Regions from separate parts of the Lysinibacillus sp. FN11 genome, predicted to be linked through region 1. Evidence: riboswitches for the same ligand, from Rfam matches in the RefSeq annotation. Region 1 holds a riboswitch; each other region holds the start of a gene.

Region 1 (11,202 bases):
GGCCACAAACTCGCCATCCTTTACGTCAAAAGAAAGTTGATCAAGTACTTTTAGTGCATCGAAGGATTTAGCGATGTTTTGAATGCTGAGCATGATAGCCTCTTCCCTTCACCATAAATTTTTCAATTAAACGAATACCGCTAAACAATAGTAAGCTCAAGAGAACAATCGCAAAAATTGCTACAAATACGCGATCTGTACGGAAGGAGGACTGGGCTAGGGTCATGTAAACACCAATACCCTTTTTTGCTCCAAGCCACTCCGCAATCACAGCCCCCATCACACTATATGTAGCCGCAATTTTAATGCCTGAAAAAATCGCAGGATAGGCATAAGGCCATTCCAGCTTCCAAAAGGTTTGTGCCTTTGTAGCACCAACCATGGCAAAATAATGCTTTAATGCTAGAGCTGTTTGTCTAAATCCATCCATCGCTGCAATGACAATCGGGAAAAAGCACACAAGACAGATAATGATAAGCTTCGGTAATAAGCCAAAGCCAAACCAAATAATAAGTAGCGGTGCCAAGACTAGAATAGGAACATTCTGCGACATAATAAGAATTGGATAAAACAGTTCTCGAATAAAATTAAATCGATGCAACACTACTGCCACCGTTAGCCCACAAGCGATGCCAATGGCCAAACCTAGTAGAGCTAGCTGTACCGTAGCAAATGCATGTGGTAGAAAGGTTTGATACGAACGGATGGACTCCGACAAAATACTACTGGGTGCGGGTAATAACCAATGAGGAATTTCAGCGAACCGCACGATTAGTTCCCATATGAATAAGAGGAAGGCGATAAAAATTATCGTCCTTCCCTTGTGTAATGCACGTTTCATTACTGATATTTCTCCGTTAATGTATCCATCGTAATACCCGTTGGCTGATATAAAATTTTCACTTGTGTAATGACATTGATGGCACCAAGCTCGATCATCTTCTCATTCATTTTTTCAATGATTTGGAGCAATGTTGAAAGCTCACCCTCCATCGTTGTTTCCAATGGATGAACCTCATATTTCACCCCAGAAGCATCGATCACCGCAATTGCTGCATCTACATACGGTATCACATCTTCATATTTCTCTGTCTTCGGAATGATTTGTACACTGATTAATGAATTTGCCATCTTATTTGGCCTCCTTTTTAGGTAAGAACTCATTAGTAAAGGCTTTTTTCGCATCAAATTCGCCCTCTAGTACTTGATTGCTAGACATCCATTTCGCATAATTTTCCCACACAGAAAGCTTTTGCTCTCCCCATTGCTTGGCATCATCCTGGTATTTATCAGCCAGCCATTCCTGACTTTTATGCACTAACGCTTTATCTAAATCAGGGGCCGCTTCGATTAAAATATCCGCCGCTTCACTTGGGTTTTCAATTGCGTATTCATAGCCCTTCGCTGCCGCTGCCACAAAGGCTTTGACTACATCGGGGTTGTCCTGTATCATTTTTTCATTTGTAACTAAAACGGGCGTATAATAATCTAATTGATCACTATAATCTGTAAGATATAGCATATTAATCTTTTCCCCACGCAGCTCAGCCTCAATACCAGTCCATGCATAATAAATCCAAGCAAAATCAATGTCTTTTTCCATCATTGTGAAGAAATCTAAATCCCCTGCATTGACAATATCTAGCTTATTAATATCTGCCTTTTCTTTTTGCATTAGTGATTGTAAGACGGCTTGCTCTAATGGCGCACCCCAACCACCATAGGTTTTACCTTCAAAATCCTTTGGCGATGTAATGCCCTTTGAAGCAATAGAAGCAAAGCCAGATGTATTATGCTGTATAATTGCTGCGATTGAGACCAGCGGCACATCCTGTACTCGTGCCTGTGTTATGCCTTCCTGATAGCTCACGCCAAAATCCGCCTTTCCAGAAGCAACAAGCTGATCTGCACCCGCCTCACCAGGCATAATAATATCAACATCTAAGCCCTGTTCCTCAAAATAACCGAGTTTTTTTGCAACATATAGTCCTGTATGATTTGTATTCGGCGTCCATTCCAGTACCACAGACACCTTTTTCAGCTTGTCAGCAGCCTGCTTATCCTCCTTGTCACTACAGCCTGCTAATGTTAATAGTGCTACCATTAGAATAAATAACCATTTCTTCATGTGAAAGCCTCCCAGTTTGTAATATGAAAGTGTTCATGAATGAATGTTGTCACCAGAAGAAAGCGTATACAATGTTGGCAAGCTGTTGCTTGAAAACATAAAAAAACGCCTAGGATTCCTCCCAGACGTATTGCAATCAATCTTCAAAACTTTGCTTTTTTGAATAGATGTTCCCTACGCTGGTACGAGCCAAATCAGGTTCAAAGGGTCAGCGTCTATCGGACACAATCTCAGCTAGCAATTACTAGCCCCCCTACATTCTTTCGCTATGAACTTTTCGATGATTATTATACCCATAGTTTCACTTAAATGACAAGGTGCTATTTTTGAAATGAGCTTAAAGCCCAGCACTCCTAAGAGACTGGGCATTCTTTTAGCTTGGTTTCTGTTCTTTTTTGGCTGTGACAACATGAGAGATTGCCCCATCTGTTGCAATATCCACTTTAAATGAACCGTTGGAATGGCGATCCGCACGAGACAATGCTTGCACGTCAATCACCTCTTGAACACCTTTTTCAGTTTCAATCACAACCTGCTCCCCGTCTGTTGCTTGAACAACTGCCACAATTCGGTGAGGGTTTGCTTTTAACTCTGTTAATACTTTTAGTCCACGTTTTGCACGACCTGCTACTTCAACTTCAGCGACATTCATTTTCTTCACGGCCCCACGCTGTGTCACAATCACTACATATTGGGTAACATCAGGCTGTAATACATTGACGCCAACTAAGGCTTCTCCATCTTTTAGTGTGATCCCTTTCACACCGCCTGTTTTCACACCTGTCACAGGTAGTTCCTCCATTGGGAAACGAATTGCATAGGCTGTATCCGTTGTGAGCATCAGCTCCACGTCATCTGTTACAAACGATGCATAGATCATCGCATCACCAGCCTTGACGTTCATCGTTTTAATAGGCTTTGAATAACGTGTCACTGCATAGTCTACGAGTGGTGAGCGCTTAATTTGACCATCTTTTGTGGCTGTGAAGACATACGTATTTGGCTGTTCAAATGTTTCGAAGCCATAAACCGCAATAATCGATTCATCTTCCCCTGTTGGGACAATACTTGAAATATGCTGGCCGAGATCCTTCCAACGTATATCAGGCAGCTCATGAACAGGCTGATAAATATAATTGCCTCGATTTGTGAACAGCAATAGATGGTGCTGTGTATTTAAGTTTGCTTCATACAATAAATAATCTGAATCCTTCATGGCAAAATCTTGCCCATTTGAAGCGGCATGAGAACGTGTGGATGTGCGTTTAATATAACCATCCTTCGTTACTGTTACGACAACCTCCTCACTTGGCACAAGGACATCCAATGTAATTTTAATTTCTTCAATTTCTTGCTCAATCTTCGAGCGGCGAGGCTCTGTAAAGCGTTTCTTAATATCAAGCAGCTCTTGTTTAATAACACGCACAAGCTTAGCCTCACTTTGTAGAATCCCCTCTAGCTTGGCAATTAACTTATCTAACTCGTCCTGTTCCTGACGAAGCTCTGTAATATCCGTATTCGTTAAACGGTATAATTGCAGGCTTACAATGGCCTCTGCCTGTACTTCTGTAAAATCAAACTTCTCTTGTAAATTAAGCTTTGCATCCTTCTTATCATTAGAAGAACGAATCGTCGCAATGACTTCATCTAAAATCGAAAGAGCTTTAATTAATCCATCTACAATATGAGAACGGTCCTTTGCCTTTTGCAAATCATAAATGGAGCGGTTTGTTACCACTTCTTTTTGATGGGCAATATACGCATCTAGCAATAATGGCAATGTCATCATCGTTGGACGACGATTATGAATGGCAATCATATTAAAATTATAAGCTACCTGTAAATCCGTTGTTTTAAACAAGTACTGTAAAATTCCTTGTCCTGGTACATCCTTTTTCAGCTCAATTACCACTCGTAAGCCTGTACGGTCTGATTCATCACGAATTTCCGCAATGCCTTCTAGTCGTTTATCTACACGTTGCTCATCAATTTTTTTACAAGATTCGCTTTATTTACATCATATGGTAACTCAGTGATAACAATTTGCTCTTTACCACCCTTGATTGGTTCAACAACTGCTTGTGCACGGACGATGATTTTACCACGACCTGTTTCGTATGCCTTTTTAATGCCATCAACACCTTGAATGATGCCACCCGTTGGGAAATCAGGCCCTTTCATCACTGTCATCAATTCATCTACAGTAACATTAGGCTTGTCTAAGCGCATCAACACAGCATCCAGTACTTCATCTAAGGCATGTGGCGGAATATCTGTCGCATAGCCAGCGGAAATCCCTGTAGAGCCGTTGACTAAAAGGTTAGGAAAACGTGCTGGTAAAACAGTTGGCTCCATATCCTGATCATCAAAGTTTGGTACAAACTCGACCGTTTTCTTGCCAATATCTCGTAGCATTTCAGCAGCAATAGCAGATAGTCTTGCCTCTGTATAACGCATCGCAGCTGGAGGATCGCCATCGACTGACCCATTGTTCCCGTGCATCTCAATGAGCATATGACGTGCCTTCCAGTCCTGACTCATCCGTACCATCGCTTCATACACAGAGCTATCGCCGTGCGGATGATAGTTACCAATTACGTTACCCACTGTTTTTGCGGATTTACGGAACGGTTTATCATGTGTGTTGCCCTCCGTAAACATCGCATATAGAATACGGCGCTGTACTGGTTTAAGACCGTCACGTGCATCAGGCAACGCGCGGTCTTGAATAATATATTTACTATAGCGACCAAAACGGTCACCCATCACTTCTTCTAACGGTAAATCTTGGAACTTTTCTGTACTACTCATGCTTGGTCCTCCTCTTGTTGGATGAATTCATTCTCTAGAATGTTAGAATCATCCTCCATACCGAAGTCTACATTGGCTTCGATCCATTTACGACGTGGCTCTACCTTATCGCCCATTAACGTCGTGACACGTCTCTCCGCACGTGCACCATCCTCGATTGTGACACGAATCAATGTCCGTGTTTCAGGGTTCATCGTTGTGTCCCATAGTTGGTCTGCATTCATCTCGCCAAGACCTTTATAGCGCTGTAATATGTAACCCTTGCCAACCTTTTTGATGGCCTTTTGTAAATCGCTTTCTGTCCAAGCATATTCAATGATTTCTTTTTTTCCAGTACCTTTTGAGACTTTATAAAGCGGCGGTAGTGCGATATAGACCTTCCCAGACTCAATAAGTGGACGCATATAACGATAGAAGAATGTTAATAGCAAGACTTGAATATGTGCCCCGTCCGTATCCGCATCGGTCATGATGACTACTTTATCGTAGGCAGAATCCTCCACCGCAAAATCCGTACCAACACCTGCTCCAATCGCATGGATAATCGTTGAAATTTCTTCGTTTTTCATAATATCTTGTAGTTTGGCTTTTTCTGTGTTGATTACTTTCCCGCGCAATGGCAGGATCGCTTGGAATGTACGGTCACGACCTTGTTTAGCAGAGCCACCCGCAGAATCACCCTCGACTAAATACAGCTCATTTTTTGCCGCATTACGTGACTGAGCTGGCGTTAATTTTCCAGATAGAATCGTACTACCCTTTTTGTTTTTCTTGCCATTTCGTGCATCCTCACGCGCTTTACGAGCTGCTTCACGCACTTGCTGCGCTCGAATCGCTTTACGAACAAGAGAAGCTGATAACTCTGCATTTTCCTCTAGCACATACAAAATTTGCTCAGACACTACGCTATCCACAGCAGAACGAGCCTCACTTGTCCCAAGCTTGCCCTTTGTTTGTCCTTCAAATTGCAGTAAATGCTCTGGAATACGAACAGACACGATCGCTGCTAAGCCCTCACGAATATCTGTCCCCTCAAGGTTTTTATCCTTGTCCTTTAACAAGCCAATTTTTCTTGCATATTCATTAAAGACACGTGTCAATGCTGCCTTTGCACCCGTTTCATGTGTACCACCATCACGTGTACGGACATTATTAACGAATGATAAAATCGTTTCTGAATAACCATCGTTATACTGGAAAGCGAACTCTACTTCGATTTCATCCTGTACGCCTTCTACATATTTTACTGGATGAAGGACATCTTTTTCCTCATTCAAATACGCAACGAAAGCCTCGATGCCATTCTCATAAAAGAACACATCGCTCTTGCCCTCCTCGCGCTCATCAATTAATTCAATTTTTAAGCCCTTTAATAAAAAGGCTGATTCGCGTAATCGTTCTGCTAACGTATCATAATTGAATTTTGTGACAGAGAAAATTGTTTCATCTGGTAGGAAATGAACAAGCGTTCCTGTCTGCTTGGTCTGCCCAATATTTTCAAGTGTTGTGACAGGCTGTCCTCCATGCTCAAAGCGTTGACGATACTTTTTACCATCGCGATGAATTGTCACCTCTAAAAATGTTGAGAGCGCATTCACAACGGAAGAACCAACACCATGTAAACCTCCACTTGTTTTATAGCCACCTTGACCAAATTTGCCACCAGCGTGTAACACAGTAAAAATAATTTCTGGTGTCGGTTTGCCCATTTTATGCATACCGGTTGGCATCCCACGTCCAAAGTCGCGCACACTCATACTTTGATCTTTATGAATTGTGACAATAATATGAGATCCAAAGCCAGCCAGTGCTTCATCTACCGCATTATCTACGATTTCATACACAAGGTGATGAAGTCCACGGCCATCCGTCGAACCGATATACATGCCAGGTCGTTTGCGTACCGCTTCTAATCCTTCTAATACTTGTATAGCGTCATCATTATAGACGCTAGGTGACTGTTTATTCGTCAAAAAAATTCCCCTCCAAAAAACAAACACATGTTCTATTTATGTTCTCATCCTAATAATAATAGCATTTCCTGTCAATAGCTAGCGACAGGTCCAATAAAATTTTAAAATTTGCTCACAGTTTTGATTATTTTTATCAATAGTAAACATCTTCAACAGTTGCTTAAAATTGGTATTTGAGCAAGACAGACTGCTTCTAGCTTCCATCATCATTTGACGCATTGAAGCCTACTAAGTTGCAAAATATAGTTGTGATGCTTGCAAATAGAAGCACACTACCTCGTGCCTTGCGATTAAACAGGATAAAGTTAGACTTCTATTCTACCAAAGGAATGAGCGATTGACAAAATTGCCATTTTGCCTATATTTTTATAAAGGTTTTAGCGCTTCCTACAAATTTATGTCTAAAAGCCAAGTCCTCGCTAATAGATTCTCTTTTGTATTGATTCAAGACTTCGGATGAAATCTCCTTCTAACATTGTAGATTAGCAAGAAAAAGTGTAAAATACTTGTTACAAACTATTAGTACCAAGTGATGGACTATGAATGAAAGGAGTCCAACTATGATCAATGGACTTATTATTTTATGTGCTTATCTAATCGGCTCTATACCTTCTGGATTATGGATAGGCAAAATTTTTTATAATACCGATATTCGTGAACACGGGAGCGGTAATCTTGGTGCAACCAATACTTTTAGAACATTAGGGAAAAAGGCTGGTATTATTGTTACGATAATGGATGTCTTAAAAGGGACTGCCGCTGTCTTACTCGTGACACTTCCCGTTTTCTCTGATACTACACTCCACCCTTTATTACTGGGGCTTGTCGCCGTAATCGGTCATATGTTCCCAATCTTCGCCAACTTCCGTGGTGGGAAAGCTGTGGCAACGTCAGCGGGTGTATTATTAGGCTATTCTTGGCCACTCTTTGTCCTACTATTTATTACCTTTATTGTGACATTAAAAATCACAAAAATCGTCAGCTTAACATCAATGATAGCCGCTTTAGTAGCGCTTATCTATGCAATCGTTTATTATTTTATAACAGGTGACTTTGCATTAGGCATCTTGGTAGCCTTTTTATTTACCTTTATTATTTATCGTCACCGTGCCAATATTGCTCGTATTAAAAACGGCACAGAACCAAAGGTAAAATGGCTGTAGGAAGAGAGGAGCATTTGAAATGAATATTGCATTGACAGATGAAGCCCTACAATGGTTCAAACATGAAATGGAAGTTGAACCTGGTGATACAATCCGTTTTTATGCACGTTATGGTGGCTCAAGTCCGTTTCATGAAGGCTTTTCACTAGGCATGACACGTGAGGAACCTATTGCCATAGGTGTGCAGACAGAAATTGATGGTGTTATCTATTATATTGATGAGAAAGATCTTTGGTTCTTTAACGATCACAATTTACATGTTGATGTTGATACAAGTAAAGATGAATTACAATACGACTATCGTACATAAAGCAGTCTGTCCTTTCAATAGATGAAAGGACAGACTGTTTTTTATTTATTCCAAAACAAGACACACAAAAGTCGCAAGGGATTTGATATTGCCACAAATAGCTAGATTTTTCATATCTCTTTCGTTTATCTCTCAAAAAAATTGTCCATTCTAAAGGTAATGAACGACCAATTGAGGAGGAAAACACATGTCCATGTCTAACCATAACGAGACCTCCCCATCCCATACAACGAACGATTTATTGTATACTTCCCTATCTAAAAATATAAAAATCATTCAACAGTCACTAGGGCATAGTAATGATATTATCATACGGGAAATTGCGATTGGAGAGACTGCCCCCATAGCCTCGCCATAATTTCCATTGATGGCTTATCGGATAAAACGGCTATTTCTGATTCTGTTATCGATAAACTGATGGCAAATATTGAAGAAGAACAAGATATTGAAATAACAACAATTAACCAATATGTTCGGAATTCCTATTTAACAGTAGGCGATGTCACGAATATCGAGCATTTCACAACACTCTACAATGCTATTCTCAATGGTGAAACGGTTATTTTATTAGATGGCTTTGCTGAGGGGATTGTGACAAGTACAAGAAGTGCCAAGGATCGAGCTGTCACAGAGCCATCGACGGAATCCGTTATTCGCGGACCGAGGGAATCCTTTACGGAAACCTTGCGTACGAATACAGCGCTCATTCGTCGCAAAATAAAAAGTCCGAATCTCTGGATTAAGTCCCGTGTAATTGGAGATGTGACACAAACAGATGTAGCGGTGATGTATATAAATGGCATCGCCAGTGACAAAATCGTCGCAGAGGTATTGGCTCGATTAGATCGTATCAATATTGATGGCATTTTGGAAAGTGGCTATATTGAGGATTTTATTCAAGACTCAAAAAACTCTATGTTTCCAACCGTCTATAACTCCGAACGTCCTGATGTCATCGCAGGTGAATTATTAGATGGCAAAGTGGCGATTCTAGTTGATGGCACACCTTTTGTCTTAGTCGTACCAGCGCTATTTACATCCTTTTTACAATCAGCAGAAGATTATTATCAGCATTGGATGATTAGCTCACTTGTACGTATATTGCGTTTCTTTGGTATCAGTCTAGCATTAGTAGCACCATCCTTGTATGTAGCGATTACTACCTTCCACCAAGAAATGCTACCAACACCCATGTTAATTAGCATCGCTTCACAAAGGGAGGGCGTACCCTTTCCTGCAGTGGTAGAAGCGCTTATTATGGAGGTTGCCTTTGAGGTCTTAAGGGAAGCTGGACTTCGTATGCCTCGAACAATCGGTCCTGCGGTATCCATTGTAGGTACTTTAGTTATTGGTCAGGCAGCAGTTGATGCAGGGGTCGTTTCCGCTGTAATGGTAATCATCGTAGCCCTAACAGCGATTTGCAGCTTCCTATTCCCTGCCTATGGCTTATCGAATACGATTCGGGTACTACGTTTCCCATTAATGATTTTAGCTGCTATGTTTGGTTTATTCGGTGTAATGTTTGGCATTATGCTAATTATTCTTCATCTATGTAGCATTCGTTCATTTGGTGTACCTTATTTAAGTCCATTCGCACCGTTGGTACTACAGGATCAGAAGGATGCATTTGTGCTGTTCCCGCGTAGAAAATTACTTACACGACCTCGTTTAGTGAATCAAAAAAATATTGTTAGAGGACATAACTATATCAATGTAAAAGGCAGGAAATAACTTCAGGATAAATGAGGAATAGAATATGGCAAAATTAAACTGGATTTGCTTACTATGTATCCTCACTTTACTGTTAAGTGGTTGCTGGAGTAAGCGAGAATTAAATGAATTAGCCATTGTCGTAGCACTAGGCATTGACAAAATAGATGAGGAATATGAAATTACAGTTCAAATTGTCGATCCTAGTGAAGTCTCAGTGCGACAAGCTTCCACTCAACGCTCACCTGTCGTTAGCTATCATTCGAGAGGCGAAACCATCTTTGAGGCGATTCGAAAAATGACGACCATCGCTGCTCGAAAGCCCTATTTTGCCCACCTTCAAGTGGTTGTTTTAGGGGAAGATCTTGCTAAAGAAGGCATGAGTGATGCACTTGATTTAATTGTAAGGGACCATGAATTTCGTAAGGATTTCGACGTCATTATGTCTCACGAAGCAACAGCGAAGGAAGTATTAAATGTACTAACACCTATCGAAAAAGTTCCTGCTAATAAAATGTTAAATTCCCTGGATGTCTCTGAAAAGGCTTGGGGCTCCACAATAGCTGTTAATATTGATGAATTAGTCAATACGTTAAGCAATAAGCAGAAAGGGGCATTAATTTCTGCTATTGAAATTCATGGCGATAAGAAATTAGGGGTAGATCAAACAAATGTGCAACGTGTTAAAGCACCTGTGCTATTAGGTTATACAGGTTTAGCAGTCTTTAAAGGAGATAAATATATAGGGCTACTGACTGAAAGTGAAAGCAAAAGTGTTAGTTTTCTTAATGACAAAATTCAAAGTACGATAGAAATCATTGCCTGTCCTAATAAAGGGACCTTGTCTACTGAAATTACCCAATCCACTACAAAGGTGAAAGGGTCATTTAAAAACGGGAAACCGAAAATCGATGTTCATATTAATGTAGAGCAGAATGTTGGAGAGGTCGAATGTGATATCGATCTTACCAAAAATAAATCGATTGATTACGTTAACAAAAAAACAGCCCAGGGAATTGATGAACGCATAGAAAAAACAGTAGAGAAAATTCAACAGCAATATGAAGTAGATGTTTTTGGATTTGGGGATGCCCTACATCGGGCAGA
Region 2 (11,202 bases), 2.3 Mb from region 1:
AGGTAACCCTTGCCATTTTACCATTTTTTGTGCCATATCAATCCAATTGACTAGCCCCTCATCTTCTGCGAACATCTCTTTTGCCAGTGCATCTGTTTTATATATATCCTCAGGGTTTCCTGAAAGCGCCGCCCAACGGAATGGGCCCTTTCCTTCACAGAATAAAGGACGAATATACGCTGGTACAAAGCCTGGGAAATCAAAGGCATTTGTCACACCCATTTCTTTGGCATAGGCGCGGATGTTATTCCCATAATCAAATACTTCTGCGCCTGCCTCTTGGAACTCTAGCATTGTACGAACATGCTCTGCCATTGTTTCTTTTGCTTTACGCTCATATGTTTTTACATCCTCTTTGCGAAGTTTTAGCGCTTCTTCAAAGGTCATGCCATTAGGTACATAACCATTAATCGGATCATGTGCAGATGTTTGGTCTGTCACAAAATCTGGAATAATTCCACGATTCAACAACTCACGATTAACATCAGCACAGTTACCAACAAGGCCAATGGATGCTGGCTCATTTTGGTCACGTAATTTATTAACTAATGCAATTGCTTCATCTACAGTCTCTACAATATAATCACAGTAGCCTTCTTTGATTTTACGTTCAATGCGCGCACGTTCAACTTCAACAACTAAAATTACAGCTCCAGCCATTTTCCCTGCTAATGGCTGTGCACCACTCATACCGCCCATCCCACCTGTAAGGATGAATTTACCACGCAAATCAGCAGTGCCAAATACCTTTTTGCCTGCTTCTACAAAGGACAGATAAGTGCCTTGTAAAATTCCTTGAGCACCAATATAAATCCAACTCCCAGCAGTCATTTGACCATACATCATTAAATCTCTTTCTTCTAATTCATAAAAGTGATCCCAATTTGCCCATGCTGGTACAAGGTTTGAGTTGGCAATCAACACTCGAGGGGAATGCTCATGTGTACGGAATACAGCTACTGGCTTTCCAGATTGGATTAATAGAGTCTCATCATTCTCTAATTCTTTCAAAGATGCAATGATTTGTTCATAGCTTTCCCAGTTACGAGCAGCCTTACCAATACCCCCATAAACTATCAGTTCATCTGGATTCTCTGCCACCTCTGGGTCAAGATTGTTCATTAACATACGCATTGCTGCTTCCTGTGTCCAACCCTTACAAGTTAGTTCATTTCCACGTGGTGCACGAATATCTGTCTTAAATACCATTCAAAACACGCTCCTTTTCCTATTAAAAATAATGTGAATATTACTGTCTAAATCTACGGATAACTGAATATTCAGACTTAAAAACATATAAATATTTTTAAAGCAGAGGCTACTCGGTGTTAACCGAGCGACGCCTTTGCTCTTTCTTATCAAAAATTCAATGCAATTTACACATACTCATTTACTAAATCATTACTTGATAGTAGATATTTAGCCAATGCTTCAATTTCATCGCCAATTGGTTGATCGGCTAGCAATGGTGGACAGAATTCACGCACCTTCTTTAAGAATTTACTTGTAGTAGGAGATAATTGCTCTTCTGCCTTGTCTAAATGAATAGCCTGTGATGCACAAATCAATTCGATAGCTACAACGCGAGCAGCATTATGAACAATCTGACGTACTTGACGTGCCGAAGTTGTTCCCATACTTACATGATCCTCTTGGTTACCTGACGTAGGAATAGAATCCACACTCGAAGGATGTGCTAAAACTTTATTTTCTGAGACAATAGAGGCTGCTGTATATTGAGCAATCATAAGCCCACATTCAATCCCAGGGTTTGTTGCTAGAAACGGTGGTAGCCCTTCATTAAGTTGAGGATTTACCATGCGTTCTGTACGGCGTTCTGAAATATTGGCCCATTCACATACACCTATTTTCAAAAAGTCCATTGCCAAGGCTATTGGCTGTCCATGGAAATGCCCACCCGATAAAACCTCCCCGCTTTCTAAAACGATTGGATTATCAGTTGTTGCATTCATTTCAGTTTGAACACGGTCCTGTGCGTAGAAAAATGACTGCCAAGAAGCACCATGTACTTGCGGTATACAACGTAGTGAATAAGCATCCTGCATGCGAATTTCACCCTGCTTTGTCACACGTTTACTGCCATCAAGCCACTTACGAATACGCCCGCCCACTAATTCTAACTCTGGATGTGGTCTTACTGCTAAAAGTGCTGGATCAAATGCCGAGGTAATGCCCTTTAAAGCTTCCAGTGTTAAGCTAGCAGCCATATCCGCTGCAAGACCAATTCGTTCAGCTTCATTGACCGTTAATACACCTATACCCGTCATAGCTTGTGTACCGTTAACTAACGCTAGCCCCTCTTTAGCTTGAAGTCTAACAGGGGTTAATCCTGCTTGCTTTAGCGCTTCACTACCACTCATGAGTTCTCCGTTAAACTCAGCCTTTCCTTCTCCCACTAATACTAATGCCAAATGTGATAAAGGCGCTAAATCACCACTTGCGCCAACTGAACCTTGTGACGGAACAATTGGATGAACACCTTTATTAATAAGATTCAACAGTAGTTGGACAGTTTCCTCACGAATGCCAGAAAATCCTCTGGCTAAAGCATTGGCACGTAACACCATCATTGCACGTACAACATCTGTTGGGAATGGTTCGCCAACACCTGTTGCATCTGATCGTAATAAATTTAGCTGCAATAGCTCAATGTCTTCTTCTTCAATTTTTATATTGCTGAGTTTACCAAACCCTGTATTCACACCATAAATTGTTTGGCCTTCAGCTAAACGCTTTTCGATACGCTCTCTACTTAAACGAATACGTTCTAAACTCTCTGTAGCAAGTGCAACTGTTGCTTGCCCCTTCACGATTTCCTCTATTTGTTGTCTTGTTAATGTATTGCCATCAAGCTCGATGATTGACTTCACATGACATCCCCCTATTCCCTATATGGCTATGTAAATAAATTATCTTCATTCATATTTTCGTAATTTGAAAACATCAGTATCAAATTTTTTAAGCGTTTTCATAACTAAAGTTGGCTTCTGCTGATGATCAATTACTCTATTTACATTGTACTAACTACCTTTTTCAGAATATAGAGAATTTTAATAGAGAAAACAAGACTTTTTTCAGATTACTATGTTATTTTTATTAATATAACCGTACTTTTGTATGAAACTTGAATATTTTAAGAAAGGCTGATGGTATGAAGCTGTTATTAATTGATCGCGATCCAACTGACCTCGCAGGAATAAAATGGTTTTTACATACATATTTCCCTGGAGATGTTTTGATTGAAATGTGTACAAGTATTTCAGAGGTGTCTCAAATCATTCGACAATTTGAACCTGACGCCATACTGTTAAATATCGATTTATTTCCTAATAATCGCTTAGCTGCTCTTTATCGTGATTTACAAAAGCTTTCTGGTGCCATTTTAGCCATGACAACAGAGCCATTATTTAAAAATGCGCTGAAAGCTATTGACTTACAGGTAGCACATCTTTTTGTGAAGCCTATTGATTTAGAGCTATTAAAGAAAAAACTCACAACCATTTCTCTTCGCACACCACAGATTACAGAAGATGCTCAAGAGACTACAGACGATTCCTTTTATAATCAATTATTTTTAGATAATAAATCAAGTTCAATTGAGACAACATTACATTTCACAATGATTGAACCCGAGCATACTGAAACCTTTAATAAGCTTTACAATTGGCTTCAACAAACACCGATTCACTTTCATATGAAAACCTACCCTCTATCTAATAGAATCGTATGTCTTTTTCAAACAAATGATATAAGGATTGTGGAAAAGGATGTACGTACACTTATGAAGGAATGGCGATTGATTAGTAATAGTTCTTTAAATATTGGGATATATGATGGAACACCTACAACCATTAAAAATATGTATACATTAACAAAGCGTGCACTACATCAAAGTTTTTATGAGGGCTTTGGCCATATTTTTTACGCGAGTAAACAATATGAAACTCAGCCCTTTGATCCCTTACTGACACCAGAAGAGCAACAATTACTAATAAGTAGTTTGGAAGATGGAAACCTAGAGGCCGTTAAAACATTTTTATACCAGCTTTCTAATGAAGGCATATATTATGAGCAAGATGATTTACGCATTCATCTGACGAGTGTCTTAGCACAAATTAGACGCTTTATGCTGAAATATAAATTACATGAAAAAGCGGTTATCGAACAAAACTACCGTCAGCTATTTCATTTAATCATTGAGCATCCTATATTTTATACGATACTCAATGGGATTATTTCTTTCACGCAGACATTAATTGAGTTAGCAAAGGAAGCTCGAATAGAGAAACGAGCTGATTATGTTGAACTAGCTATAGAAATAATTGATCAACAATTTAAAGATAGCGCACTGTCTCTTCCCTTTGTCGCTCATAAGCTTGGAATAAGCCCCAATTATTTAAGTACGATTTTCTCAAGAAAACAAGGTTTACCATTTAAGCGCTATTTACAGCAAGTAAGAATTCATCATGCCACAAAAATGCTGCTAGAAACAGATTTTGCTATTAGCGAAATCGCTCATTTAAACGGTTTTGATGACCCAAATTATTTTATAAAATTATTTAAGCAACAAATTGGTATTACGCCTAACCGATATAGAAAAAATTAAAAGATTGATTAAAATAATTTTCAATTAGTTGATTTCATTTTCAATAAAGATTTTTATCATACAGTCATTATCTTGATCTTAATGTGACTATTATCTATAAAATTGCGATCAGATAAAATAAATTAAAGCTAGAAACTATGTATAATTTCTATGTCTAGCGCATATATTTATAGTTTATACTTAAATATAAAAATTCTTTAACGATAATTATTATAATGTACTAGCAATTCTATTTTATATTTGTTATAGTTATAGACGAAGAGTTTGACTCACATTTTTTTTCAGGAGGTAAACTAATATGACAAACGCAAATGATCGTAGCCGTCGCTTTACAACAGCAGGTGGTGCTCCAGTAGTAAGTAACCATGACTCTATGTCAGCAGGTCCACGTGGCCCTCTTTTACTTCAGGATGTATGGTTAGTTGAAAAACTAGCAAACTTCAATCGTGAAGTAATTCCAGAACGTCGTATGCACGCAAAAGGATCAGGTGCATTTGGTACTTTTACTGTAACGCATGATATTTCACAATATACTAAGGCGAAAATCTTCTCAGAGATCGGCAAGAAAACTAAAATGTTCGCACGTTTCTCTACAGTAGCGGGTGAGCGTGGTGCAGCAGATGCAGAGCGAGATATTCGTGGCTTCGCCCTTAAATTCTATACAGAAGATGGAAACTGGGATTTAGTAGGGAACAATACGCCTGTATTCTTCTTCCGCGACCCATTACACTTTACAGATTTAAACCATGTGGTAAAACGTGACCCACGTACAAATATGAAAAATGCCAATTCTAACTGGGATTTCTGGACTTCATTACCTGAAGCACTTCACCAAGTGACAATTGTTATGTCTGACCGTGGTATTCCAGCTGGTTATCGTAATATGCACGGATTTGGTTCTCATACGTATAGCTTTATCAATGCTAATAATGAACGTGTTTGGGTTAAATTCCACTTCCGTACAGAGCAAGGCATTAAGAACTTAACTGGTGCCGAGGCAAATGAGATTATTGGTCAAGACCGTGAATCTTCACAACGTGATTTATATGAAGCAATTGAAAAAGGCGATTTCCCTAAATGGAAAATGTACATTCAGGTAATGACAGAGGAACAAGCTCGTGAGCTACCATACAACCCATTTGATTTAACAAAGGTATGGTATAAAAAAGATTTCCCATTAATTCCTGTAGGTGAGTTCGAGTTAAACAAAAATCCAGACAACTACTTTGCAGAAGTTGAACAAGCTGCATTTGCACCTTCTAACATTGTTCCTGGTATCAGCTTCTCACCAGATAAAATGTTACAAGGTCGTATCTTTGCATATGCGGATGCACAACGCTATCGTCTTGGTGTAAATCACTATATGCTTCCTGTCAACGCACCAAAATGTCCATTCCGTACTTTCCACCGCGACGGAGCAATGCGCTTTGATGGCAATCTCGGTTCGACATTAAGCTATGAACCAAATAGCTATGGCGAGTGGGAGCATAATTTAGACCATAAAGAGCCTGAATTACGCATTGATGGTCATGCAGGTATTCATGACTTCCGTGAAGACGATAATAATTACTTTGAGCAACCAGGTAAGCTATTCCGTCTATTGACGGTGGAAGAGCAACAACGTCTATTTGAAAATACAGCGAATGATATGGCTTCTGTTGAAGAATTCATCAAACGCCGTCACATTCTTCACTGCTATCTAGCTGACCCAGCATATGGTGAAGGTGTCGCAAAAGCGATGGGTCTTTCATTAGAAGGTATGGACCTTACAAACCCATATGTAAAACAACCAACAAACGTTTAATATTCCACTTTATTATTGATATCCAAATCCAACTTTTACTCCATGTGAATCCACTATTCACATGGAGTTTTTTGATTAAAAAAGGCCTATGTCTATTTTTTGACATAAGCCTTTTCTTTCATTATTGGTAAATTCGACTGCCTGCTTTTTTAAACTCCTCTGCCTTTTCCTTCATACCTTGATGGATCGCTTCAGTCGTATTCAAATCCTTATCTTTCGCATAATTACGAATGTCCTGTGAAATTCTCATGCTACAGAATTTCGGCCCGCACATAGAACAAAAGTGTGCTGTTTTTGCTCCCTCTGCTGGCAGTGTCTCATCATGATATTCCACTGCACGCTCTGGATCTAGGGACAGATTAAATTGATCACGCCAACGGAACTCAAAGCGGGCTTTAGACAGTGCATCGTCTCGTTGTTGTGCACCTGGATGACCTTTTGCTAAATCAGCAGCATGTGCAGCAATTTTATAAGTGATAACGCCCATACGAACGTCCTCGCGATTTGGTAAACCAAGATGCTCTTTTGGTGTCACATAACAAAGCATCGCTGTACCAAACCAACCAATCATGGCTGCCCCAATGGCTGATGTAATGTGGTCATAACCTGGAGCAATATCTGTTGTGAGTGGTCCTAATGTATAGAAGGGCGCTTCCTTACAAACCTCTAATTGCTTGTCCATGTTTTCTTTAATCAGATGCATTGGTACATGACCTGGTCCTTCAACCATCACCTGAACATCATGCTGCCAAGCAATTTGTGTTAGCTCGCCTAGTGTTTCAAGCTCTGCAAATTGCGCCTCATCATTGGCATCTGCAATTGAGCCTGGGCGTAAACCATCACCTAAGGAAAAAGCAACATCATAAGCTTTCATAATTTCACAGATTTCCTCAAAGTGTGTATACAGGAAATTCTCTTGATGATGATATAAACACCACTGTGCCATGATAGAGCCCCCTCGAGATACAATACCTGTCACACGATTTGCTGTTAGTGGTACATAGCGTAAAAGGACACCTGCATGAATGGTGAAGTAATCCACACCCTGCTCAGCTTGTTCAATGAGAGTATCACGATAAACCTCCCACGTTAAATCCTCTGCTACACCATTTACCTTTTCTAAAGCCTGATAAATTGGCACTGTTCCCACTGGCACTGCAGCATTTCGAATAATCCATTCTCTAGTTGTATGAATATGTTTACCAGTCGATAGATCCATAATATTATCTGCGCCCCATCGAGTTGCCCAGGTCATTTTCTCAACTTCTTCCGCAATGGAAGAAGATACAGCAGAATTCCCGATATTCGCATTGATCTTTACATGAAAATTACGCCCAATAATCATTGGCTCTGCCTCAGGGTGATTAATATTAGAAGGCATTATAGCTCGTCCAGCTGCAATTTCTGAACGTACAAATTCAGGATTCATATTTTCACGAATCGCTACAAACTCCATTTCAGGCGTTATAATCCCCCTTCGTGCATAGTGAAGCTGTGTCACATTTTTACCTTTTTTAGCACGCAAAGGCTTTCTCGTCAACTCAGGGAAGACATTTTCTTGAATACGCGGGTCATCAACATGACGAAAACCATTATCCTCCGGTTTAATGGAGCGTCCCTCATATGCTTCTACATCCCCTCGCTCTTGAATCCATGCATTTCGTAAGGCAGGTAAACCTTTCGTAATATCTACTTGGTAGGCTGGATCTGTATAGGGCCCACTCGTATCATATACTCGAATAGGAGCATTTTCTTCATTTCCAAAACTGCCTGTTGTCGGACTTAATGCAATTTCTCGCATAGGTACTAGAATATCTGGGCGTGATCCTTCCACATATACTTTTTTGCTTCCTTCAAAGCTAGACATAATGGTAATATTCTTTTCACTAATTGCTGACATGAGCTACTTCTCTCCCTTAAATTTATTTTGATATAAGGACCGATTCTAGCTCACCCCAACAATCCAAAAAATAAAGGCCGAATCCAAAATAATTATTTGGATCCGGCCACGAATGTAAAGGTCTATTGATTGCATACTCTGCAATAGCTTCTTAACTTTCCCACGCTGGTATGAGCCAGATCAGGTCCAAAGGGTCAAGAAACTTCGTAGCGTTTCCCTCTCAGCCTGACTCATCAGACTCCCCTAGTTAATACTATTTAGTTTGATGCTAGTGTAGCAGATAATACTAAGAGATGGAAGTTATTTTTTATCTTACTAGGTAAATAATACTTCCGCAAAATAGATCACAATGGTTACAGTTATACAGCTTACAATGGTAGAAAATAAAACAGCTTGCGCGGCTGTTGCTGATTCTACATCATATTCCAATGCTAGACTAGAACTATTACGGGATGTTGGAAAGGCACTAGCTATAAACAGTGATTGTGCGACGACTCCATCTAATCCCAATATATAAATAATGGCTAATGCAACAGATGGTCCAATAATTAATCGCGTAAAACAGCTGATAATGACGGTTTTATTAAACATTGATTTCATCTCTAGTTGTGATAATTGTGCACCTAAAGTAATTAAGGCCACAGCAATAAATCCATCTGCCACATGTTCTACTGGTATTTTGATAAACTGTGGAATACCGATACCAAAATAGTTCATAGCGGCACCTATAATCAGCGCATGAATAATAGGCATTTTAAAGAAATCCTTGATGATTGTCATACCCGACTTTGTAGAAGAAATTAAATTGTATAATCCATATGTATACGTAGTCATATTTTGAAAGATTACGAGCATGACCTGAATGGCTACTCCAATAGGTTGCGTGGCAAATATCATTTGAGCAACTGGAATACCGTAATTGCCAGAGTTAATAAGCACCACACTATTTTTAAAGACAGCTGCCTCTGTTCTAGCTAAACCTAGCCCTTTTGCCATAAAATGACTGAGTAACATTTGACTACCGATAAAGAGTATAATAAATAATCCGACCTCTCCCAGTACCGATAACTCCACATGTGTTTCATATAAATTTACAAAAACAGCTGCCGGCATAAAGCAATATGTAATAAGCTGAGACAATGCTTTTAAATTAAAGCGAAATTTCTTTTGTAGGATAGCGCCTATTACAAGTAACACTAAAATAGGAACAACAATTTGAAAGAAAATCATTCCGAGATACATCATTTCAATGTCCCCCTTCCAGTGTTAATAGTAGTGTTGAATTCCTTCTAGGTCAATTTCTCTAACTTTCACAATAAAAGAAGACTGCCTCTATATTGAAGGCAGCCTTTGCTTTTAAACAAGCTTAAATCGATTTACAACTTCTTGTAGCTCGTTTGAAATATCGTTCATATTTTGAATAGACTCTGCTACTTTTTGTAATTCTGCTTGTTGATCCATTGCAGAAGCACTTACTTGTTCCGCAGAGGCTGCTGTTTGCTCTGAAATAGCCGAAATACTTTGGATAGCCATGATTGCCTGATTTTTATGCTCTAACATGCTAGATAGTTTATTCATTAATTCACTAATAGAATTTGCAATTGAACCTGACAAGTCACTGCTATCTTTAAACGCTAGTTGCGTGCTTTGTACTGACTCATTTTGAGATTGCATTAAATCTGCATTAGATGCAATAACAGCAACCGTTTGCTGAGAATTTTCAAGAATGCTTTCTACTGTACTCTTAATAATTTCTGTTTCATTTTTAGATTGTTCTGCTAGCTTTCTAACTTCCTCTGCAACTACAGCAAATCCTTTACCATGCTCACCAGCACGTGCAGCCTCAATACTTGCATTTAAAGCTAGCAGATTTGTCTGCTCGGTAATGCTTTGGATCGAAGCAATAATCTGATTAATATTGGCAATATTAGAAGCTAATGATTCCATTTGCTGCTGGATACGCCCATTCATTTCATTTGTCTCCATATTACGTACTCTTAAACTTTCAACTTCATGCAATCCTTTTTCCGTTGTTACACCTGTTTTATGAGATAGCTCATCCATTTCATTAGAAAGAGCCGTAATGGCATCAATCTGATCTGATAAATCCATCATTCGATAATTTGTTTCTTCTGTATCCTCTGACTGCTTCGAAGCTCCTTGTGCAATCTCGTTGATAGCTACAGAAACCTCCTGACTAGAAGCAACTACCTCGTTAAATGCCTCATTTACCTGATTAGAAGATTGGTTCAATAACCTCGTGGAATTTAGTACAGTTTGAATCGCACTATTGGTTTTATCTAACATATTATTATAAGCCACAGCCACTGCACCAATTTCATCAGGCTTAATATATTGCTCTTCTACCTTTTGTGTTAAATCCCCTTCGGCTGCAGTTTCAATCGATGCACGTAAAAATTTAAGTGGCTTTAGTTGTTTATAGATGAATAACACACTTGCAGCGGTCATCAAAACCACCATAATAATAGAAGCAATAATCGTAAATACAAATACATGATTATATGTTTCTAGAATCTTTGATTCAGCTAACACGACTTGAACAATCCATGTTTCGTCAATACCCTCTAAAATCATTGGAGCAAAGACATTATATGCCTTTTCCTTCAGTTGATTAGAGTCAACGTACATACTTGTTAGCTCACCATTTTCCATTGTCTTACTAATACTTGTCCAAGTAGGATCCTCTTGCATATTGCGCCCAACTAGCTCTTCACCAAAACTGTTAGCTGTTAGCACACCTTTATTCGTAATAATTGCCGCATAACCGCCTTCAGGGGCATTCGATTTTGTTAAATCATTTAAAAAATCTATTGATACATCGGCTGTCAATACACCGAAAAATGTTCCGGA
Region 3 (11,202 bases), 1.7 Mb from region 1:
GAGCTTGCCCACATGCAGCAAGGGCTCACAGAAAATGCAAATGCCACACAAACTGCTATGAGTAAACTTGGTAAACCAGCAAGTAACTCCTTACAAAATGCAATTGCGAGTGCCAATAATGCAAGCAGTCACAATCAAAACAGTCAACAGTCATCTGGTAATTCCCAACCTAGTAATCAACAAGGCCAGTCTAGTCAAAATAATGCGCAAAGTGGTTCCCAACAGCAAAAGGGTAGTAGCCAGAGCAATGGTCAAGGCCAAGGACAGGGCCAAGGTCAAGGACAGGGTCAAGGCCAAGGTCAAGGACAGGGTCAAGGTCAAGGACAGGGACAGGGTCAAGGTCAAGGACAGGGACAGGGACAGGGACAAGGACAAGGACAAGGACAAGGTGGTCAAGGAGCAGGAAGTGGCCAAGGCGGTCGGAATTTGTTAACGACACCGAATCGAATTGGTGGGGCAAGTGAGACATCAGTAGATGGTGGCAATTTAGGAGATGGTTCCCATGTATCTGAGCAACAAGGAAATGGTCCGATAACAAAAGGTTCTATTCGACCATATGAAGAAGTAATTGGCTCATATAAAGACAGCTATTTAGAGAGTTCAGAGCGTTTACAATTACCGAAGGATTTACAAAATGTCGTGCAATCTTATTTCACGTCAATTGAGTCGCAGTAGGAGGAAAAGAAATGGCCTTTACAGAGCAACAGTATGTAGATATGAGTACGAAATTACAACAAGTTAAAGAAGAAATTCATCGCTTCATTGTTGGACAGGAAGAAGCAATTGATTATACCCTGTATGCAGTATTAGCGGATGGTCATGCATTGTTAGAAGGTTTACCTGGCTTAGGAAAAACGATGTTAATTCGTACCATTTCAGAGGTACTGGATCTGTCGTTTTCACGTATTCAATTTACACCAGATCTTATGCCAGCAGATATAACAGGAACGAGCATGATTGAACGTACACCCGATGGGAAGCAGCAATTTACCTTTCAACCTGGGCCAATCTTTAGTCAAATGGTATTGGCTGATGAGATAAATCGCGCAACACCTAAAACCCAAAGTGCCTTGTTGGAAGCAATGGGTGAAAAAACGGTAACAATATTAGGGGATACAAAAAAAATGGCGAGACCATTTTTCGTGTTGGCAACTCAAAACCCTATTGAAATGGAAGGAACATACCCATTACCAGAAGCACAGATGGACCGTTTCCTTTGTAAAATTCTTGTACCCTATCCTGAAAAAAGCGAACTTATGGAAATTATGAAGCGAACGACAGGTGCCCAGGAAATTGGTTTACAGAAGCAGATGGATACGGATGCTCTCATTCAAGCTCAGCAAATGGTAAAGGAAGTGATGGTTGCTGATGAAATGCTAGAGTATGCAACTGATCTAGTGGTGGCTACGCATCCTGAAAGAACCGATGCGCTTGATGAGGTTAAACAATATGCTATGTATGGCAGTGGTCCACGTGGTTTGCAGAGCTTAATCAAATTGGCAAAGGCAAGAGCTTTAATGAATGGTCGTTTTCATGTTTCTGTAGCGGATATTAAATCTGTTGCTAAGCCTGTTTTACGTCATCGCATGCTGTTGAATTATGAAGGGGAGGCTTCAGGAAAAACAGCAGACGATGTGATTGATGTTATTTTAGAAAAAGTTCAGCAAGGTATTAGCAAGTGACAGCAAAATACTTATTGCCCCAAGACTGGTTAGCGAAAATCAGTCGCTTCCAAGTAGCGACGGCCTCCAAATTACGCGGACAACATAAGGGCTCGCACCGTTCTCAACGCTTCGGGGCATCCCTTGATTTCTCGGATTTTCGAGAATACCATTTAGGTGATGATGTACGCCAAGTGGATTGGAACGTCTTTGCTCGTACAGATAAATACTTTATTAAAAGGTTTTTAGATGAGCAAGAGATGCGTGTACATATTCTACTTGATGCTACCAAATCAATGGGGCAACATGCTAAGTGGTTATTTGCTCGTCAAATTGTGGCCTCCCTCGGTCTAATGGTATTAGGTCGAGATGATCGTCTATCCTTTTCTTTTGTCCAAGATGAAGTGAAGCCACCATTTCGACGGAAGGGTACCATGTATCGCCGAGCTTTTTTACAGCTAGTAACAGATATAGAGGAAGCTAATTACTCTAATCGTTTTGCCAAGGATGCACTTAAAGCTTTACCTAAAGATAGTACCGTATTATTCATTGTTACAGATGGATTAGAGCCAATTGAGGAATGGGAACAGCTATTAAAAAGGCTACCACGCTACGCTGGAGATGTTCGTATTTTGCAAATTGTAACGCAAGAAGAACTGTCACCAAATTATTCGGGTGATGTACGTCTCCTTGATCGTGAAACAGGTAATGATGTGAATGTGACGATGTCCTCTAAAGTACTGGAGTCCTACCATGCAAGACGCATACTACATGAAGAAGAATTTGAAGCCATTTGCCGTCGCTTTGGTGTTCAAAAATTACAATTGAAAGTCGAAGATGGATTGCAACATGCGATTTTCCAGCAATTATTAAAAGCACATTGGATTAGGTGAGGTGAGCCGTATTGGGCTTTAGTCAAATTATATTTAGCTGGACGGCCATCATCCCGGTCATTGTCCTACTTTATTATTTCTTTCGAAAAAAATATACAGAACAAACTGTTTCTTCGACACTTTTTTGGTCGGAGATTATGCAGGAAACTCGAGTATCGCCTTATTTAAAGCATTTACAAAAAAATGCCCTACTATATTTACAGCTGCTTGCTTTACTGCTACTTGTTTTGGCATTAATGAATCCTTATATAAAAAAATCAACCATTGTAGGTGCACAAACCATATTTATTGTAGATACTTCAGCCACAATGCTGGCAGGCAAAGAGCAATCAACCTTTGACGCTCATAAACAGGAAATGCTGAACTTGATGGATGAATTGAATGGTCGACCTGTCACATTAATTACAACTGGCGCTACACCAAAAGCTGTTTTACAGCAAGAAACCAACACGAGTGAAATAAAAAAAGCTATTCAAGATTTACAAGTAACCTATGAAACTGCTGAAATGAATAAGGCGCTGGATGTAGCACAGGCATTTGTGAGCGATACACCAACTTCTATCTATGTTTTTACAGATACACTTGATAAAAAGCAATTACCGATGGACAAGGATTCTGTGAAATGGCTAGTAAGAGGTGCTACAAAAGACTTAACAAATATCGCTATTACACGCTTTGCTGCTACGACAGATGGACAAGCTACGCTGGCACTTGTACAACTCCATAATGATACAAATACCGAGCAAAAGGTAACACTCGCATTGAATAATGCAGAGGGTGAGGAGCTAGTAGCAGAAAGTGTCGTTGTGCCTCCAAATGAAGCCATTACGAAAACATTTAAAGATTTGCCTTTAGCAAAATCCATGACAGCTATTATTGATGCAAAAGATGATTATGACATAGACAATCAACAAACAGTATTACTACAAACGACTACGTCAAAAATTATTGTTGATCAAGGCTTGCATCAACTGATACAAAAAGGTTTTCAAACAGTTAGTAGTGGCGTAAAAATCGTCCCTTCCTTGCAAGTAGCTGACAATCAAGATGCTACAATAATCACAAACCAATCAGCCTTATTGGAAAAGATGGACAACCCCCTCGTATTATTTGGTCGTGATGATGCAGAAAAAGTAGATGCGAATGGGACGGTAAGCACTAGAAGTGATGCATTATTTGCATTTAGTGAACTAAAGGATGTTTATGTTAGTGCTGTTTATCCTGGCTTTGCGGACTATGAAACGATTGCTTCTGTTGGAGAAGAGCCATTCATCCAACGCTCCCCTAAAGGAGATATCGTTGTTTTAGCGGATATTGCTGATACAGATTGGCCCTTACATCCATCATTCCCACTATTTTTATGGAGTACAGAACAGCAGCTAACAGAATCAGTTGGGTCACTTGGGATTTTTTCACCCAATGAACAACGTGCAGTTGCTTTAGCGCAAGGAGACTGGAATGTTTATTCGCAGGAAGACGAATTTCTTTCGTCTGTTACCAAGGGTATGCTAACTGCGCCCAAACAGCCAGGCATTTATATGGTACGCTCAAATAATGAGGAAAAACAATTGATTGTGCAATTGCAAGCCCAAGAACGTGTTATTGAACAAGGAACAAGCTTTACAATAGGTGATATCTCAGACAACGGAAAGGAAGAAGTTTCGATGACCTCTTTCGTGCCTTGGCTAATTGTGATTATTTTACTATTGCTTGTTTCAGAGTGGGAGGTGCAACGACGTCGTGGATTTACGAATTGATATGCCGTTAGTATTGTTGTTACTCCTTCCTTTATTTTTGTATTTTGGATGGACATACTTTCATGAGCGGCAGCGACTCAAAAGAAGTCATATTGTTGTACTTACTATTCGCATAGTGGCAGCAGGCTGTTTAGTTTTTGCACTCGCAGGTCCCTATCTATTATTACCAATAAAAGAAGAACAAATTGTTTATTTAGTAGATCGTTCTGCTTCTATGAATGGTACGGAAGATGAGATGGTTCAGTTTATACAGGAGAGCCTACAATCAAAAAAAGAACCACAACTTGCGGGCATTTATTCATTTTCCTCTACTTTACAAACAGAAGCTATTTTGTCTAAAACATTAAAGGAAGTACCAAAACTAACTGAAATCAAAGCTACCGATCAAACGAATATAGAACAAAGTTTACAGCTTGCTTCAGGGATTATAGATCCTAAAAAAGCAACTCGTCTTGTGCTATTAACAGATGGTAATGAGACAAAGGGAGATGCTTTAGAATTTGCTACGAAGTTGAAAGGTTCCAATATTAGTGTTGATATTAAGCCTTTTAGTCAACCAGTTGTCAATGATGTATCACTAAAAAGCTTTGTATCCCCTCAAGTGGCTTATGTTGGAGAGCAACAACAATTAGTGACAGACATACATGCAACCTCAGCAGGCCAAGGTGAGCTGTTATTATATGAAAATGATGAGCTTATTCATCGAGAGGCAGTTGAGCTGACAGAAGGCACGAATGTGTTTACCTATAAACATGCAGCAACAGCTGAAGGACTTGTAAAATATGAAGCCGTTGTTCAAGTTGGTCAGGATGCTATTTTTGAAAACAATAAGTTAACTAGTGTCACAATGGTTCAAAGTGAACCACATTTATTAATCGTTAATGGTTATGAAACAGCTTCACCCATCGCAGCAGCACTTGGTAGTCAATCCATTGCCTATGATGTTGTAGCGCCTAACAGTCTACCAAATGAACTATCCAGCTATTTGCAATATAATGCTATTATTTTCGACAATGTACCAGGTCATTTAGTGGGTGAAGCAAAAATGAGTGTTATTGAGCAAGCAGTCAAAAACTTTGGAGTTGGTTTTACAATGGTTGGTGGAGAAAATAGTTTTGGTCTAGGCGGCTACTTTAAAACACCGATCGAAACCTTATTGCCAGTGGAAATGGAAATTAAGGGCAAAGAGCAATTACCTTCCTTAGGATTAGTGATTGTACTTGACCGATCTGGCAGTATGCAAGGCTCGAAGCTTGAGCTTGCTAAGGAAGCAGCGGCACGTTCTGTTGAGATGTTGCGAGACGAGGATACATTAGGATTCATCGCCTTTGATGATCGTCCATGGGAGATTATAGAGACAGGGCCTCTTAGCAGTAAAGAAGAGGCTGTGGATACTATTTTATCAGTAACACCTGGTGGGGGAACAGAAATCTATAGTTCATTAGCTAAAGCCTACGAGAACCTTGCTGATTTAAAGCTCCAACGTAAGCATATTATTCTCTTAACAGATGGGCAGTCACAGGCAGGGAACTATGAGGATTTAATTACTGAAGGAAAAGAAGATGGTATAACCTTATCGACAGTAGCGATTGGACAAGATGCCGATGCGAACTTATTAGAAGCGCTTAGTGACATGGGCAGTGGACGTTTCTATGATGTCATAGATGAGCAAACCATTCCTTCTATTTTATCTCGTGAAACTGCTATGATTTCCCGCACCTATATTGAGGACAATCCATTTTACCCTGCAATTTATAATGCAGCAGGATGGAACGTACTGTTTGCTAATGGTGTCCCACAAATGAATGCATACATTGGGACAACGGCAAAACAGGGGGCTACTGTCGTAGCAGAAAGCGAAAAGGAAGATCCTGTGTTAGCGCAGTGGCAATATGGTCTTGGTAAAACATTTGCCTTTACATCTGATTCAACGGGTAAATGGACAGGAGATTGGGCAAGATGGCGAAATTGGGGAGTATTTTGGCAAACACTTATTTCTCAAATGCTACCAAGCTACAATGATGTAGCCTATGATGTAAGATTGGAAGCAGATGGTTCCTTTATGATTACAGACCCTACAAATGAAGCTGCATTTTTAGACATTGTTGCAGTAAATGAAGCAGGGGAGGAGCTAGAAACACAACTTGAAACCATTTCCGCATCCCAAGTTCGAGCTGTAGTACAAGCTGAACCTGGATTAATTTTCTTCCGTGTAGCAGATGAAAAGCAGGCCATCTATCAGGCAGGGCTAAGTGTTCCTTATAGTGCTGAATACGAACTACTCCCTGTAAATAACCAACTGATAGAAGAGTTAACTCAGCGAACAGGAGGCACTGTTTTAAAGGAACCACAAGATGTCTTCCGTGACTTTACGACAAAAGGAGCAGATCGGCAAAATATTGCCACATGGCTACTCTTAGCGAGTATGCTTCTTTTCTTTATTGATATTACCATAAGACGTTTTGGTTGGAATTTCCTAACGAATACGAAGAAAAAAGAGCCGCTGGTTGAGGAAAAAACTCTACAGGCAGAAGACACAAATGTAGCACATTTGTTAAAAGGCATGAAAAAACGATCTTAAAATAGAGGAAGCAGCAGTGCAAACTTAATAGTTTTGCACTGCTTTTTTATATTGTTTGAATAGAGAGTTGTCCCCTTTGTTAGAGCGGGTAAGATGATCTAAAAAGTGGGCTCTTTGCTCATAAGGAGAGAAAGGCGCTCTAAGTTGAGTCATTGCCGCTCATAAAGAGTAGAAAAGCGCTCCAAGTAGAGCCATTGCCGCTCATAAAGTGGAAAAAGGCGCTCTAAGTAGAGGTATTCTCGCTCATAAAGGGAAGAAAAGCGCTCTAACTAAAGTCATCACCGATCATAAAGAGAGATAAAACCCTCCAATCCCTCTCAATAAAGAGAAGAATTAAACCTCTTTACTAGCTCTGTTTTACGCATGCTACTCGCAACCATTACACCTAAAATGGCGCCGATTGTACTTGATGTTAAAAAGGCTGGTAGGAAGAAGAATGCTGCTACAGATGTTCCCATGAATAATTTTGCGTAAGGGACGGCAATAAGTGAAGCCAGAATGCCAGTTCCGATAACTTCTCCGATACCAGCTAACCACATCTTATTGCTATATTTATAGGCAAGGGCAGCACAGAACGCACCGATGATACTACCAGGGATAGCTAGTAGAGAGCCTGTTCCAGTAAAAATACGAATGATGGCAGTGACAAAGGCAACTATAACTGTTGGTACGGGTCCAAGTATAATCGCTCCTATCACATTAATAGCATGCTGAACGGGGTAAGCACGTGCGATTCCTGTTGGGATGGATACGAAAGTAGAGCCTGCAACAGCAATGGCTACTAATAAAGCCATGACTGTTAATTTACGAATTGACATAAAGTTCACTCCTTTTGGTAAAGTTGGTGAGGAAAAATAAAAAGGCCACCCCTTTAAACAATAGGAAGCGGCCTTGCATGTATATAGTGACAACAGCAAGTAGCGCCACTTCCCTCCGCTAGTGTGAACTAGATCAGGTTCAAAGGGTCCGTATATTACCATATACGTCTCAGCCTTTTAAAGACTCCCCTAGTGGTTAAGATTATTCAATTTAGTGAATCAACAATAATGTAACATACTGTTAAAAATAGTCAATGATTTTTCAGACTATTTTGGATCGGGATGCATTAAATGAGGTGCTTTTTTCACTGTCCAGATGAGCGCAAGGAAGAAACAAGCTAATAATATGATAGAACCAAAAATATAGGGGCTATTCATATTCCAATCAAATAATAAACCTGCCAAAGCGGGTCCAATCATATTCCCAAGGCTCATATAGGCATTATTCAAGCCCGCAGCAAATCCCTGCTCTTTTTCTGCAAGTTTTGAGATGAGTGTATTAACAGCTGGACGAATTAATGTCGTTGCTGTAGAGAAAATTGTTGCTACAACTAATATAAGGGCAAAGCCAGAAACAAATAATATTAAGAAAATAGCAACGGATGCAATAAACAAATTAACTAGTACTACTTTCATTTCACCATAACGATTGAACAGTGGTGTAATAATAAACATTTGTACTACTACTCCAAAAGCACCACCAACAACTAATATAATCGCTATATCTACAGGTGTGTAATTAAACTTTTCTGTCACAAATAATGACAATGTCGTTTGGAAATTTGCAATTCCAAACGAGAACACCAGCATAATTATGAGCATAACAAAATAAGGCATATGTATGGAACGAGCCATTTGCTTCGCCAGATTGTCTTGCTTTTGTTTCTGTTGCGCAGTGTTTGGTTTGGTAGAAGGTAATAAAAAGTAAGATAAAATAGATGCTACAATGGCTGCAGCTCCAGCTGTGAAAAATGGGAAATGTAAGCTTACCTTTGCTAAAAAGCCTCCAATACCAGGTCCGATCATAAAGCCAAGAGACATGGCGGCACCCAACATCCCCATACCTTTCCCGCGTTCTTCATAGGTTGTGACGTCAGCGACAAAAGCCATAATAGGAGGTGCAACAAATGCGGAACCTAGACCACCTAAAAATCTTGCTAAAAAGAGCATCCATACATCTGTAGCAAGGCCAAATCCGATTTGTGCAAGACCTGTTACGATAAGACCGAAAATAATTAAATTTTTTCGACCGTACTGATCTGAAAGATTCCCAGCAATAGGAGAAAATACGAATTGAGCTAAGGCGAACGTTGCGATTAGCATACCTAGAACTTGTCCTGCTGCACCAAATATTTTTAAATACTCTGGCATGACAGGAATAATAATGCCAATACTCCCCATTGCGATAAACATATTAAACATTAAAATATACAAAGCCGCCTTATTGGACTTTTGCTGGGTCATCGAATGAACCCCCTTTTTGTAATCAAATATAGTACAGTCTATCATAAAGAATTATTGCTTGGCTAATAGTTAAGATTATCGTACTGGTTCTATATTTAGAATGGTTTTCCACAAAAGTTTTCATCTGCGTACCTAAGGATGATGAAAGAATACATGTTAGTCATAAAAATTGAGGGAGAAGCACTATAGAATCGAGCAACAACAATCGATGGATTTCTCTTATAAAAGGAGAATTAAAAAATTTGTGAGTCTGTCTGTAATGGTCTATAAATTGTAGCGACTGTTATAGTAGTGGCATCAAAATTATGGAATACAAAAAATACACTTATGACTTATTTATTGTTAATACAATGGATAAAGAAAATATAAATTTATGCAGGTTCGATGAAAAAATATATAGGTAAAGCTTTTCCATAACAGATGATGTGAGCATCTATTAAAATTTAGATAAAATATTTTCTAAATATAATAATACAAACAGTCGATTGAAAATGTTCATATTTAATAGAAAGTTAGATAGGCAGAGAAAAAACTAGCGAATTGGTGTGAAAACCAATTCGCTAGTTTAATTACCGGATACTCATTTTAAATTCTAAAAATAATTCGTTGTATTTCCCTAAATAATCAGGTCCCAAATTTTTGTAGACCTCTAATGTATCGCGTTGTTCTTCAGAAGGATAGTAGCGTTCGTCAGAAACAACTTCTGCGTCCATCAAGTCCATCGCTGCAATATTAGGAGTAGAGTAGCCTACAAAATCGGCATTTTGAGCACCTGATTCAGCACTTAGCATGAAGTTAATAAAGGCGTGGGCACCATCAATATTTTTCGATGTTTTTGGGATGACCATATTATCAAACCATAAGTTTGAGCCTTCCTCAGGTACAGCAAAGTCTAACTCTTCATTTTCATACATCATGTCAGCTGCTTGGCCAGACCATGTAAGGGCAACGGTTGCCTCATTATTGATCATTAACGGTGTAATTTCATCTCCAATGATCGCTTTTACATTTGGTGCGAGTGTGATTAATTTATCAGTAGCTTCACGAAGTTCCTGATCATCTAGTGAATTCAGAGAATAGCCAAGACTGTTTAAGCCCATGCCAATGACTTCACGCGCACCATCTACTAAAAAGACTTTTCGCTTTAAAGAAGGGTCCCATAAATCGTCCCAAGAGGAGAAGTCTAAGTCTCCAACAAGGCTTGGATTGTAGACAATACCTACTGTTCCCCAAAAATAAGGGACAGAATATTTATTGTTATCATCGAATGGTAAATCTAAAAAGTAAGGATCAATATTTTTTAAATTAGGGATTTTCTTCTTATCTAAAGGAATCAATAATTTTTCTTCCTTCATCTTCTCAATCATATATTCAGAAGGGACAGCAATATCGTAAGCTGTTCCGCCTTGTTGAATCTTTGTCATCATAGCTTCATTGGAATCGAATGTTTCATAGATAACATGAATGCCTGTTTCTTTTTCAAATTCTTTTAACAAATCAGGATCAATATATTCTCCCCAGTTAAAGATGGTTAACGTGTCTTTTCCACTTTTACCGCCACCAGCACTTAAGGCATCAGCCGCGTAGAATAAAAGGGCTGAAACGACAAGGATGGCGATGGTAGCTTGAATTAATGACTTCATCGTTGCCCCTCCATTCTTTTACTCGTACGACTAGTAATGAAATAATAACCAACAACAACTAAAACAGTAATAAAGAATACTAAACCAGAAATTGCATTCACCGTTAGAGAAATTCCTGCACGGGCCATTGAATAAATTTCTACGGATAAAGTACTAAAGCCATTACCTGTTACAAAGAATGTCACGGCAAAATCATCTAATGAATACGTAAGGGCAAGGAAGAAGCCTGCAAAAATACCTGGCTGAATATAAGGAAGAATGACACGCATCATAACGTCCTTTTTCGTTGCTCCTAAATCTAATGCTGCATCGATTAATGAGTTATTCATTTCTAGTAGCTTTGGTAAAACCATTAATACAACAATCGGTACACTAAATGCGACAT

Evidence for each region. Region 1 has a riboswitch for thiamine pyrophosphate ahead of NP781_RS10710 (ABC transporter substrate-binding protein). Riboswitches for the same ligand answer to the same signal wherever they lie in the genome.
Region 2: linked by a shared signal. The riboswitch ahead of thiC (phosphomethylpyrimidine synthase ThiC) and the one ahead of NP781_RS10710 (ABC transporter substrate-binding protein) in region 1 are both predicted to bind thiamine pyrophosphate.
Region 3: linked by a shared signal. The riboswitch ahead of thiW (energy coupling factor transporter S component ThiW) and the one ahead of NP781_RS10710 (ABC transporter substrate-binding protein) in region 1 are both predicted to bind thiamine pyrophosphate.

Annotation. Positions count from the first base shown of each region.
Region 1 covers NZ_CP102383.1:1,998,737-2,009,938, forward strand. Annotated here, with positions in the region: gene NP781_RS10695 (ABC transporter ATP-binding protein) at 1-93, opposite strand, end outside; gene NP781_RS10700 (ABC transporter permease) at 68-841, opposite strand; gene NP781_RS10705 (thiamine-binding protein) at 841-1,131, opposite strand; gene NP781_RS10710 (ABC transporter substrate-binding protein) at 1,133-2,128, opposite strand; TPP riboswitch at 2,283-2,393, opposite strand; partial or broken gene parC (DNA topoisomerase IV subunit A) at 2,502-4,939, opposite strand; gene parE (DNA topoisomerase IV subunit B) at 4,936-6,912, opposite strand; gene plsY (glycerol-3-phosphate 1-O-acyltransferase PlsY) at 7,473-8,075, shown strand; gene NP781_RS10730 (HesB/YadR/YfhF family protein) at 8,095-8,385, shown strand; partial or broken gene NP781_RS10735 (spore germination protein) at 8,573-10,116, shown strand; gene NP781_RS10740 (Ger(x)C family spore germination protein) at 10,142-11,202, shown strand, end outside.
Region 2 covers NZ_CP102383.1:4,557,294-4,568,495, reverse strand. Annotated here, with positions in the region: gene hutU (urocanate hydratase) at 1-1,209, opposite strand, end outside; gene hutH (histidine ammonia-lyase) at 1,377-2,882, opposite strand; gene NP781_RS23850 (helix-turn-helix domain-containing protein) at 3,173-4,627, shown strand; gene NP781_RS23845 (catalase) at 4,926-6,431, shown strand; gene thiC (phosphomethylpyrimidine synthase ThiC) at 6,553-8,331, opposite strand; TPP riboswitch at 8,472-8,586, opposite strand; gene NP781_RS23835 (AEC family transporter) at 8,647-9,576, opposite strand; gene NP781_RS23830 (methyl-accepting chemotaxis protein) at 9,688-11,202, opposite strand, start outside.
Region 3 covers NZ_CP102383.1:278,017-289,218, forward strand. Annotated here, with positions in the region: gene NP781_RS01240 (DUF8809 domain-containing protein) at 1-675, shown strand, start outside; gene NP781_RS01245 (AAA family ATPase) at 687-1,682, shown strand; gene NP781_RS01250 (DUF58 domain-containing protein) at 1,679-2,554, shown strand; gene NP781_RS01255 (vWA domain-containing protein) at 2,566-4,311, shown strand; gene NP781_RS01260 (VWA domain-containing protein) at 4,295-6,892, shown strand; gene thiW (energy coupling factor transporter S component ThiW) at 7,210-7,710, opposite strand; TPP riboswitch at 7,804-7,911, opposite strand; gene NP781_RS01270 (MFS transporter) at 7,978-9,174, opposite strand; gene NP781_RS01275 (ABC transporter substrate-binding protein) at 9,744-10,817, opposite strand; gene NP781_RS01280 (ABC transporter permease) at 10,814-11,202, opposite strand, start outside.